DNA from 2 places in the Nocardioides sp. Z50_6 genome. Region 1 is predicted to be linked to the other one. Evidence: predicted binding sites of a transcription regulator. Region 1 holds the regulator's gene; the other holds the start of a gene.

Region 1 (4,635 bases):
TCCGTCCCGGCGGTCGCCCAGGTGCTGCGCGAGGGACTCGAGATGGCCGAGGGCGTCACGCTGCTCGTCGGGGAGAACGGGTCCGGCAAGTCGACCCTGGTGGAGGCGGTGGCGATGGCGTTCGGCCTCGCGGCCGAGGGGGGCACCCGCAACGTGCAGGAGGGGACGCGTGCCACCGAGTCACCGCTGCATCAGTGGCTCGACCTGGAGAAGTCCCCGGGAGCCCCGCGCTGGGGGTTCTTCCTGCGCGCCGAGACGATGCACGGCTACTTCACCCGGCAGGAGGGGTTCGCCACCGGTCAGGACCCGCGCTACCACGAGATGAGCCACGGCGAGTCGTTCCTGGCCCTGCTGCGCTCCCGGTTCGACTCCCCCGGGCTCTACTGCCTCGACGAGCCGGAGGCGGCGCTGTCGTTCAGCGCCCAGATCGCCCTGGTGGCGACGCTGCACGAGCTGGCCGGCCGCGGAGCGCAGGTGCTGTGCGCCACCCACTCTCCCCTGGTGGCGGCCCTGCCCGGCGCCCGGCTCCTCGAGGTGGGGCCGTGGGGGATCCGGGAGACGACGTGGGACGAGCTGGAGCTGGTGAGCCACTGGCGGCGCTACCTGGACGCGCCGATGCAGTACCTGAGGCACGTCCTCGACTGAGGACCACCAACGCCGCGCCCGGTCGCCATCCGCCACAAAGCACAGTGATGTCATCAGTTTCAGGCATGCGGGTGTGATTCCCGCGCGAATAGCGTGGCTGCATGCGCGATCTCCTGACCACTCCCATGGAGACCATCGAGGCCGATCTCGAGGCCCTGGTCGTCACCATGGCGCAGTCCCCGGCCTTCAAGACCGTCGAAGAGCCGGACGCCACGGTCTACTGGTCCCACCTCCCGCTCGAGGTGTGCAACGTGATCGCCAACGCCCGGATCGCCTCGGCCGACGTCGCCGGGCGCGTCCCCGAGCTCCTGGCGCCCTTCCTTGACCGAGGGCTCCCCTTCCAGTGGATGACCACCCCCGAGACCACCACCCCGGCACTCGAGGCCGCTCTGGCCCAGGCCGGCCTGGTGGCGACCGAGGCGGCGGCGATGCACGTCAACCTGGACCGGCCGATCGACCCCGAGGCCCCCGACGACGTCTACATCGACGTCGTGTGGCCCGACCACACCGAGCCCGTCGCGGCCACGATCTTCGCCGGGCTCGGCCTCCCGGCGCACGCCGGGGGCACCCACATGGACTTCCTGGACACGATGGACCCGGCCGACCACCAGTTCTTCATCGCGCGCAGCTCCTTCACCGGCGACCCCCAGGGCGCCGGGACCTCCCACCGCCGCGGGAACAGCGTGATGCTGGGCAACATCGTCACGCTCCCCCAGGCCCACGGGCGCGGCCTCGAGCGAGCCCTGGCCGGCACCATGATGAACCGGGCCCGGGAGACCGGCGCCGGCACCGCCACGGTGATCGCCGCCGAGGAGACCTACCAGGCCCTGGTGGACCTGGGCTTCCGTACCGGGTTCAACGTGGTCAGCTGGGTCTGCAGCCCCTGACCCTGAGCGACACGCCCGTTCGAACACCTGTTTGAACTCCGCCTCCTGGCGCACTACGGTGAGGTCACCGAGACCGCACCACCCCCAGGAGGCACCGCATGCCCAAGACGCGCGAGACGAGCGGCAAGGTCGTCCCGATGCCGGACGGGCCGCCGGACGCGACCGGGCTCACCCCGCGTCAGCAGCGGATCCTGCTCTCCATCAAGGACTCGCTCGAGCAGCGTGGCTACCCGCCGAGCATGCGCGAGATCGGCCGGGAGGTCGGCCTCACCAGCTCCAGCAGCGTCGCCCACCAGCTCAAGGTGCTGGAGGAGAAGGGCTACCTCAAGCGCGACCCCAACCGCCCTCGGGCCCTGGAGGTCTTCCTGCCCGAGGTGCTGGCCGCCCGCCGGGCGATGAGCAGCGCCGAGGAGTCGTCGTTCGACCCGACGGGTGTGGGTGACGCGGCGCCCGCCGCCCAGTACGTCCCGGTCCTCGGCCGGATCGCCGCCGGCGGGCCGATCCTGGCCGAGGAGCGCGTCGAGGACGTCTTCCCGCTCCCCAAGCAGCTCGTCGGCGACGGCACCCTCTTCCTCCTCGAGGTCTCGGGCGACTCGATGATCGACGCGGCCATCTGCAGCGGCGACTACGTGGTGATCCGGCAGCAGCCGGATGCCGCCAACGGCGAGATCGTGGCCGCGATGATCGACGGCGAGGCGACCGTCAAGACCTTCCAGCGCAAGGACGGCCAGGTCTGGCTGCTGCCCCACAACGACGCCTACGAGCCGATCGACGGCACCCACGCCACCATCCTCGGCAAGGTCACCGCGGTCCTGCGCCGCATGTGATCCTGGCCCGGGAGGTCAGGCTAAACTCGCGGCGATGCGACGGTCCCGAGCAGAGCCCCAGTCCTCACCGGCCCCGCCGCTCGCCGAGGGGGTCTCGCCGGAGGTGTTCCGCACCCGGCCCGACGACCGCTTCAAGCTGACGGCGGAGTCGAAGGACCTGCTCGACGCGCTCTCCCGGGCGAGCGCGGAGGCCGGCTGGGTCTCGGCGCTGGGCTACAACCTCACGATCAGCCACAGCCACCGCTTCGTCTGGTACCGGGTCGCCAAGGTCGCCACCCGCACCGTGCGGCACCACTTCGCCACCCACGAGGTCTCCCTCGACGTCGACCACGCGATGCGGGTGCGCTACCCGACGGCGCTCTTCGCCGACTACTTCGCCTTCGCCTTCGTCCGCGACCCGCTCGAGCGGTTCCTCTCGGCCTGGCAGGACAAGGTCGTCAACACGAACTACTTCAAGTTCGACGGCGACACCCACGCCCGGATGCAGCGGGTCGAGGAGTTCGCCCGGTGGACCGCCACCCACGACCTGCGCGCCGTCCCGGGCACCGACCAGCACCTGGCGCTGCAGACCCGACTGATCGACCTCGACCGGGTCGACTTCGTGGGACGGCTGGAGACCTTCGACCGCGACTTCGCCGAGGTCTGCGAGCGGGTCGGCGCGCCCGCCGTGCCCGCCCGCCCGCGCAACCAGACGGCCCCCGGCGGGCGTCGGCTCGACGTCTCGGACGAGCTCCGCGAGCTGGTCAGCGCGATGTACCGGCGCGACTACCAGATCCTCGGCTACTGAGCCCTACTCCCCGGCGGCCGCGGCCAGGCGGCTGAGCGCCTTGCGCACCACCTGCGGGTCGTGGGTCGTCCACATGGGCGGGAGGCTGGCCTTGAGGAACCCGCCGTACCTCGCGGTGGCCAGCCGCGGGTCGAGCACCGCGACCACACCCCGGTCCGAGGTGGTGCGGATCAGCCGGCCGGCGCCCTGAGCCAGCAGCAGGGCGGCGTGGGTCGCGGCCACCTGCATGAAGCCGTTGCCCCCGGCGCGGTCGGCCGCGCGCTGGCGGGCCGACATCAGCGGGTCGTCGGGACGCGGGAACGGGATCCGGTCGATCAGCACCAGCTGGCAGGTCTGCCCTGGCACGTCGATTCCCTGCCACAGGCTCAGGGTGCCGAACAGGCAGGTGTGCGGGTCGGCCACGAACTGACGCGCCAGCTCGGGGAGCTGGGCCTCGCCCTGGGCCAGGGTGGTCAGGTGGGGCAGCCGTTCCCGCACCACCTCGGCGGCCGCCTCGGCGGCGCGGCGGGAGGAGAAGAGGCCAAGCGTGCGCCCGTCGGCGGCGTCGACGAGATCGACGATCTCGTCGAGCTGCGCCTGGCCCAGCCCGTCCCGGCCGGGCGGCGGCAGGTGGCGGGCGAGGTAGAGGATGCCCTGGCGCCCGTAGTCGAACGGCGAGCCCACGTCGAGCCCGCGCCACGGGCGCGCTCCCTCGGACTCGACGGCGGGGGCGCCGGTGTCGACGCGCTCCGAGGGCTTGAGCCCCAGGCTGCCGGCCACGGAGGCGAAGTCGCCGCCCAGCATCAGGGTCGCCGAGGTGAAGACGACCGTCTTGTCGGTGAGCAGGCGCTCGCGCATCTGCGCCCACACCTGGAGCGGTGCCACGGCCAGCCGGGCGGGCATCCGCTCGCGGGCCTCGTTGAGCCACAGCACGTCGGCGTCGCTGCCGGCCGCCATCCGCTCCGCGGTCGTGAAGACCTCCTGAGCCAGCCCCTTGGCCTGGGTCCGGGCGGCGTCGGCCTCCCCCGCGCCCTTCTCCTCCTTGCCGAACGCCGAGACCACCGCCCGGGCGGCGTCGCGGACCAGCACCAGCGCGTCGCCCAGCTGCTGCCCCATCTGGTCGATCCGGCCCCCCGGGGTCATCGCCAGGGCGTCGGCGAGGGCCTCGGCGGCGTCGGCCAGGTCGTCGGCGGGGTTGGAGGCGCCGGCGTTCTCGGCCACGTGGCGCTGGGCCCGGCGCGAGGCCCGCTCCACGTCGCCCACGGACAGCTCGTCGGTCGCCGCCTGGGTGACCCGCGCGGTGAGCTCGTGGGCCTCATCGATCACCACCACGTCGTAGTCGGGGATCATCGGCACCCCCTCGATCGCGTCGATGGCGAGCAAGGAGTGGTTGGTGACGATCAGGTGGGAGCGCTGGGCCTTCTCCTTGGCCCGCTCCGCGAAGCACTCCGTGGCGAAGGCGCAGCGCGCCGCGCCCAGGCACTCCCGGTGGTTGACGCTGACCTGACGC
Region 2 (4,635 bases), on a different contig from region 1:
GCGTGCGGATCGGCCTGGACATGCTCTCCACCAAGGGCGGCGTCGATGCCCCCGAGTCGGATGCGCTGCTGGCCGCGGCGGTGGAAGAGCTGGAGGCGGCGGGCGCGACGGTGGTCCCCGTCGAGCTCCCGTACTACGACGAGATCAACACGGTGACGATGTCCGGGCTCTCGGCCGAGGCATACGCCTACCACCGCCCGGACCTCCAGGACCGGTGGGAGGACTACTTCGCCGGAACCCGGGCCGCGGTGGTGGGCGGGGCGCTCGTGAGCGCGGGCGACTACGTGCAGATGCAGCGGGTGCGACGGGCGGTCCAGCGCATGGTGGCCGGGCTCTTCGCCGACGTCGACCTGATCGTGACGCCGACCGCGAGCGGCGGCGCCCCCGCCTTGGCCGACCTCACCTTCGACGGGCTGCTGGACCCGCTGCACACGCCGTACTGGAACGCGATGGGCAACCCGGCGATGTCGGTCCCGATGGGGTTCTCCGCCGACGGCCTGCCGATCGGCATGCAGATCGTCGGCCGTCCCTTCGACGAGGCCGCCGTCTTCGCCGCCGGGCACGCGTACCAGCAGCGCACCGCCTGGCACCTGGCCCTGCCCCCGATGGTTGCCCAGCACTTCGCCTGACCCCCCCGGGGGGGGCCGGGGTCGGCACAGACCCCGGCCACCCACGTGACCCCGACCCGACCCACCCTGAGGAGAGTTCCATGACGTTCGACTCCGCCGCGCTCGTCGACGCGCAGCTGCGCGCCGCCGGCATCACCCCCTCGCCGGAGGAGGTGGCGGCCGTCGTCGCCGCCACCCCCGCCCGGCTGGCCGCCATCGACGCGCTGTACGACATCCCCGAGGCTCGCTACGAGGAGCCGTCGCTGGTGCACAACGCTGCCAGCCCGGGCTGACGTTGCCAGCGGCCCGCCCCGTGGGGAGGTCGTCTGCCTGGAACGCCTGGTCCCAGGCGCGGGCGGCGACCTCCTCGCAACGGAGCCCAACGTGCCCACCGACTACGCCGGCGGCACTCCACGCGAGGTGAGCATGGACCGGACCGGCCGCCTCCTGCGGATCCAGGCCGACGAGGACGTCGTGGTCGGCACGGCGGCCAGGTCGACGACCAGCCGTTCTCGGTGGTGGTCGCCGGGTTCCGGCTGGTGGCCTGGGACCCCGCCGAGGGCGGGCTCTCGATCGTCAGCACGACCTCGCTGCCGGTGGGGACGCCGTTCGTCTTCGCCCAGTCCATGCTGCGCGCCGTCGATCTCGGCTGAGCGGGTGACGACTCAGCGGGCTCTCGTCGGGGCCTTCAAACAGCGCCACGCAGCGAAGGCGCTGACGAGCACGACCACCGCCACCATCACCATCGGCGGCAGCGTCTCCTCGGAGCCGTCGACGGTCATCAGGACCATGGCGGCCACGATGCTCGTCCCCATCAGCACGGAGAACACCAGCAGGGGCGCGACGAAGAACTCGCCCGCGGCGCTCCCTCTCAGGGTCTGGATGCCAGCGATGACGAGCGCGGGCAGCAGGACGGCCAGGTCGATGACGTGGATGGGGTTCACCCACAGGCCTGCGTCGACCACGCTCTGCGGCGGCTCGCCGGTCAGCGTGGCCGGGATCAGCTCACTGAGCCAGAGCAGCCCGAACAGCACCCCGATGGCGATCGAGGTCCAGCCCGCCAAACTGCGCGACCGGCGCTGGAGCAGAGCCTCGTCCTCGGCGCGCAGTCCGTTGACGCTGAAGATGATCGCGTAGGAGGCCAGCCCGAGCGCGGCCACGTAGACCAGGAAGAGCTCGTTGAAGTGGACGGCCATCGCGTAGACGAGGAACGCGTAGACCAGGTAGAAGAGCGTGCCGAGCCACACCAGTCCCGCTCTGTGGGAACCCCGGTAGTAGCCATGACCGCCGAGCAGCAGGACCGCCACGGCTATGAGGTTGCCGACGTCCTGGCCCCGCGCCTGGGTGGCCCAGTTCTCCGTCTCCTCGGCGTAGACGTCCGCGTCCACGAGGCCCAGGACGCTCGTCGCGGTCACGAGCGTCGAGATCGCGAGGGTCCACACCCAGACCGACTTCGAGCCTTGCTGACCCATCGCGCCTCCGTGGTGTTGGAAGGTGAGCGTAGCGAGATCGCGCCGGAGGGGCGGAACTCTCTCTATTCTGCCTCTTTTCGAACACTTGTTCACACTCTGAGATTACGGCGCAGGGAGGGTAGAACTGTCGGTGCCGACTGGTTGGGTTGACGCATGTCGACCACCCGCCCCGCCACTGCGGCACCCGGTGCCACCGGTGCTCCCGGTGGGTTCGGGGTGCCGTCCCGGGTCGGGGTCCTGGTCGCCGCCGCACGGGAGGCGGTCCGCTCCGCTGGCACCCTCGACCTGTCCACGGTTCCGCTCACCGAGCTCGGTGAGGTGATCCAGACCGTCGCCGAGCTCGAGTCCGCAGCCACCGCCCTGCGACTGGCACTCTCCGCCGAGGCCGACGCCCGCCAGATCGCCGACGACCCCGACGTCGGTGGCGCCGCCACCGGCACCGACGCCTGGCTCGCCGGGCTGCTGGGCTCCACCCGCGCCTCCCAGGCCGCCGGAGTGCGGTTGGGAGAGCTGCTGAAGACCAAGTACGCGGTGACCCGTGAGGCGTTCGCCGCCGGACGACTCCGCACCGACCAGGTCCGCGTGATCGTCGAGGCCGCCGAGCAGTCCCCCGACACCGCCACCCCCGACCAGATCGCCGAAGCCGAGGAGCACCTGGTCGCCAAAGCCACCGGCGACGCCACCCGCACCGGCCGACCGATGAACGCCAAAAGGCTCCGCCAGGCCGCCCGCCGCATGTTCGACCCCGTCGACCGCGACCTCGCCGACGCCCACGAGCACAAGATGCTCACCCGCGAGAAGCACGGCGCCGACCGGGAGACCTTCCTCTCCCTCCACGACAACGGCGACGGCACCTGGAGCGGGAAGTTCCGCATCCCCGAGCTCCACGGCCACCTCCTCGACACCGTCCTGGGCCACCTCACCTCCCCCCGCCGGCTCGCCGCCAAGCGCGCCGCCGACGGGACCCGTCAGAGCGTGATCGACGAGTCCGCCCCGTCGTCGCAGTCCTACCTGGTCACCCAGGGCCAGGCCCTGTGCGAGCTCATCGAGCACCTCCCCACCACCGGACTGGCCACCTCCCAGGCCACCGTCCTGGTCACCCTCAGTCTCGACGCCCTCCTGACCGGGATCGGTGCGGCCAAGCTCGACACCGGCACCACCATCACCGCCGGCGAGGCCCGCCGCCTGGCGTGTGGGGCCGGGCTGGTCCCCGCCGTGCTGGGGAGCCGGTCCGAGCCCCTCGACCTGGGCCGGCTGACCCGACTCCACACCCTCACCCAACGCCGCGCGCTCTCCCTGGTCTACGACAGCTGCGCCGTCGGCGGCTGTGAACGCCCCTTCGCCTGGTGCGAGATCCACCACCACCAGCTCTCCTGGGGCAACCACGGACACACCGACCTCGACAACGGGCTCCCCCTCTGCGGCCACCACCACCGCAAAGCCCACGACCCGGGCTGGGACCTCAGACGACACCCTTGTGGGGACTACCGATTCCACCGGCGGCGGTAGGAGCGAGGCGCCGCGGCGGGTCCCAGCGGGCGGGTCCCAGCAGGTGGGTCACGGCCGGGTGCTTCACAGCGGACCGAAGGCTGCCTCCGGGGAGATCTCCAGCTCCACCTCCCGCAGCACGCCAAGCAGCTCCCGCTCCTCGTAGCGGAAGTGCGACTCCATGATCGCGGCGATCCCGTCGAGGTGCCGTTGGAGCTTCGCCGGCGGGTCTTCCCGCTCGATCGCGCCGCGCAGCGCCGCGATCAGGTGCGCGATCATCGAGTGGTCCTGCCGCAGGTAGCCCAGCACCGAGGCCAGCTCCGGCCGCAGCTCGGCCAGCCGAGGGAACAGGGCGTCGTCCTCCCCGCGGTGGTGGCCGTCCAGGGCCACACAGAACCCGTGGCAGTAGAGCAGCAGCTCCCGCTCGACCGGCGGGATCTCGCGCCCCTCGCGCAACGACTCCTGGACGACCTCCAGCGCGTCGCGCAGCCGTCCGTGCACGGCCTTCATCTCGTGGTGCCAGGCGATCAGCCTGTGTACGTCCTCACCCACGGGTGAGGAACGAGGAACGGAGCGTCATCGACGTCACCTTCCTGGTTCGGCACCTCCATGCGTGACGCTGTCCGCCACCCGCACGCGATGCTGCGCCGAACATACTCGACGCTTCTCCGGGTGGCCAGCGGGTCGACGAGAGGGGGTCCACCCCGGTCGAGATGACCCCGGCTGACCCCTCGCACCCAGTAGCCTCCCTGTGCTGAGCGGTCCGGGCGGGAGGGCATCGTGTTCTCGAAGAGGCGGGGTGCGGCCATGGCCACGGCGGCCCGGTACCGCAGCGTCGAGGAGTTCCTCGCCTGCTACCGACCGAGGGCGGCCGCCCGGTGGGTGGGCGAGCATGGGGACACCCTCCTGCACGACGCCCTGTGCAACAGCGACCCGGTGGTGCGCCTGTGGATCGCCCGGCACGTCCTAACTGACGGCGCCGACGCAGCGGCGCTGACCAGCCGGGGCTACACCGCCGCCCATCTGCTCGTCGCCCGTGTGACACCCGAGCGTGCGGCGGACGAGGC

Evidence for each region. The regulator LexA, encoded in region 1, represses DNA repair genes until DNA is damaged. The targets are predictions, from matches to a motif close to TCGAACANNTGTTCGA.
Region 2: a site for LexA is predicted at 2,158-2,173, ahead of AC4BGE_RS07865 (HNH endonuclease signature motif containing protein). Genes of this name have one in related genera too.

The regions. Positions count from the first base shown of each region.
Region 1 is NZ_JBZAJB010000006.1:184,824-189,458, forward strand. Features, by position in the region: gene AC4BGE_RS15305 (AAA family ATPase) at 1-645, shown strand, start outside; gene AC4BGE_RS15310 (GNAT family N-acetyltransferase) at 747-1,532, shown strand; gene lexA (transcriptional repressor LexA) at 1,631-2,359, shown strand; gene AC4BGE_RS15320 (sulfotransferase family 2 domain-containing protein) at 2,394-3,146, shown strand; gene AC4BGE_RS15325 (ATP-dependent DNA helicase) at 3,150-4,635, opposite strand, start outside.
Region 2 is NZ_JBZAJB010000002.1:650,428-655,062, reverse strand. Features, by position in the region: gene AC4BGE_RS07885 (amidase) at 1-629, shown strand, start outside; gene AC4BGE_RS07880 (hypothetical protein) at 710-901, shown strand; gene AC4BGE_RS07875 (hypothetical protein) at 1,124-1,261, shown strand; gene AC4BGE_RS07870 (hypothetical protein) at 1,274-2,080, opposite strand; gene AC4BGE_RS07865 (HNH endonuclease signature motif containing protein) at 2,234-3,589, shown strand; gene AC4BGE_RS07860 (hemerythrin domain-containing protein) at 3,653-4,120, opposite strand; gene AC4BGE_RS07855 (ankyrin repeat domain-containing protein) at 4,349-4,635, shown strand, end outside.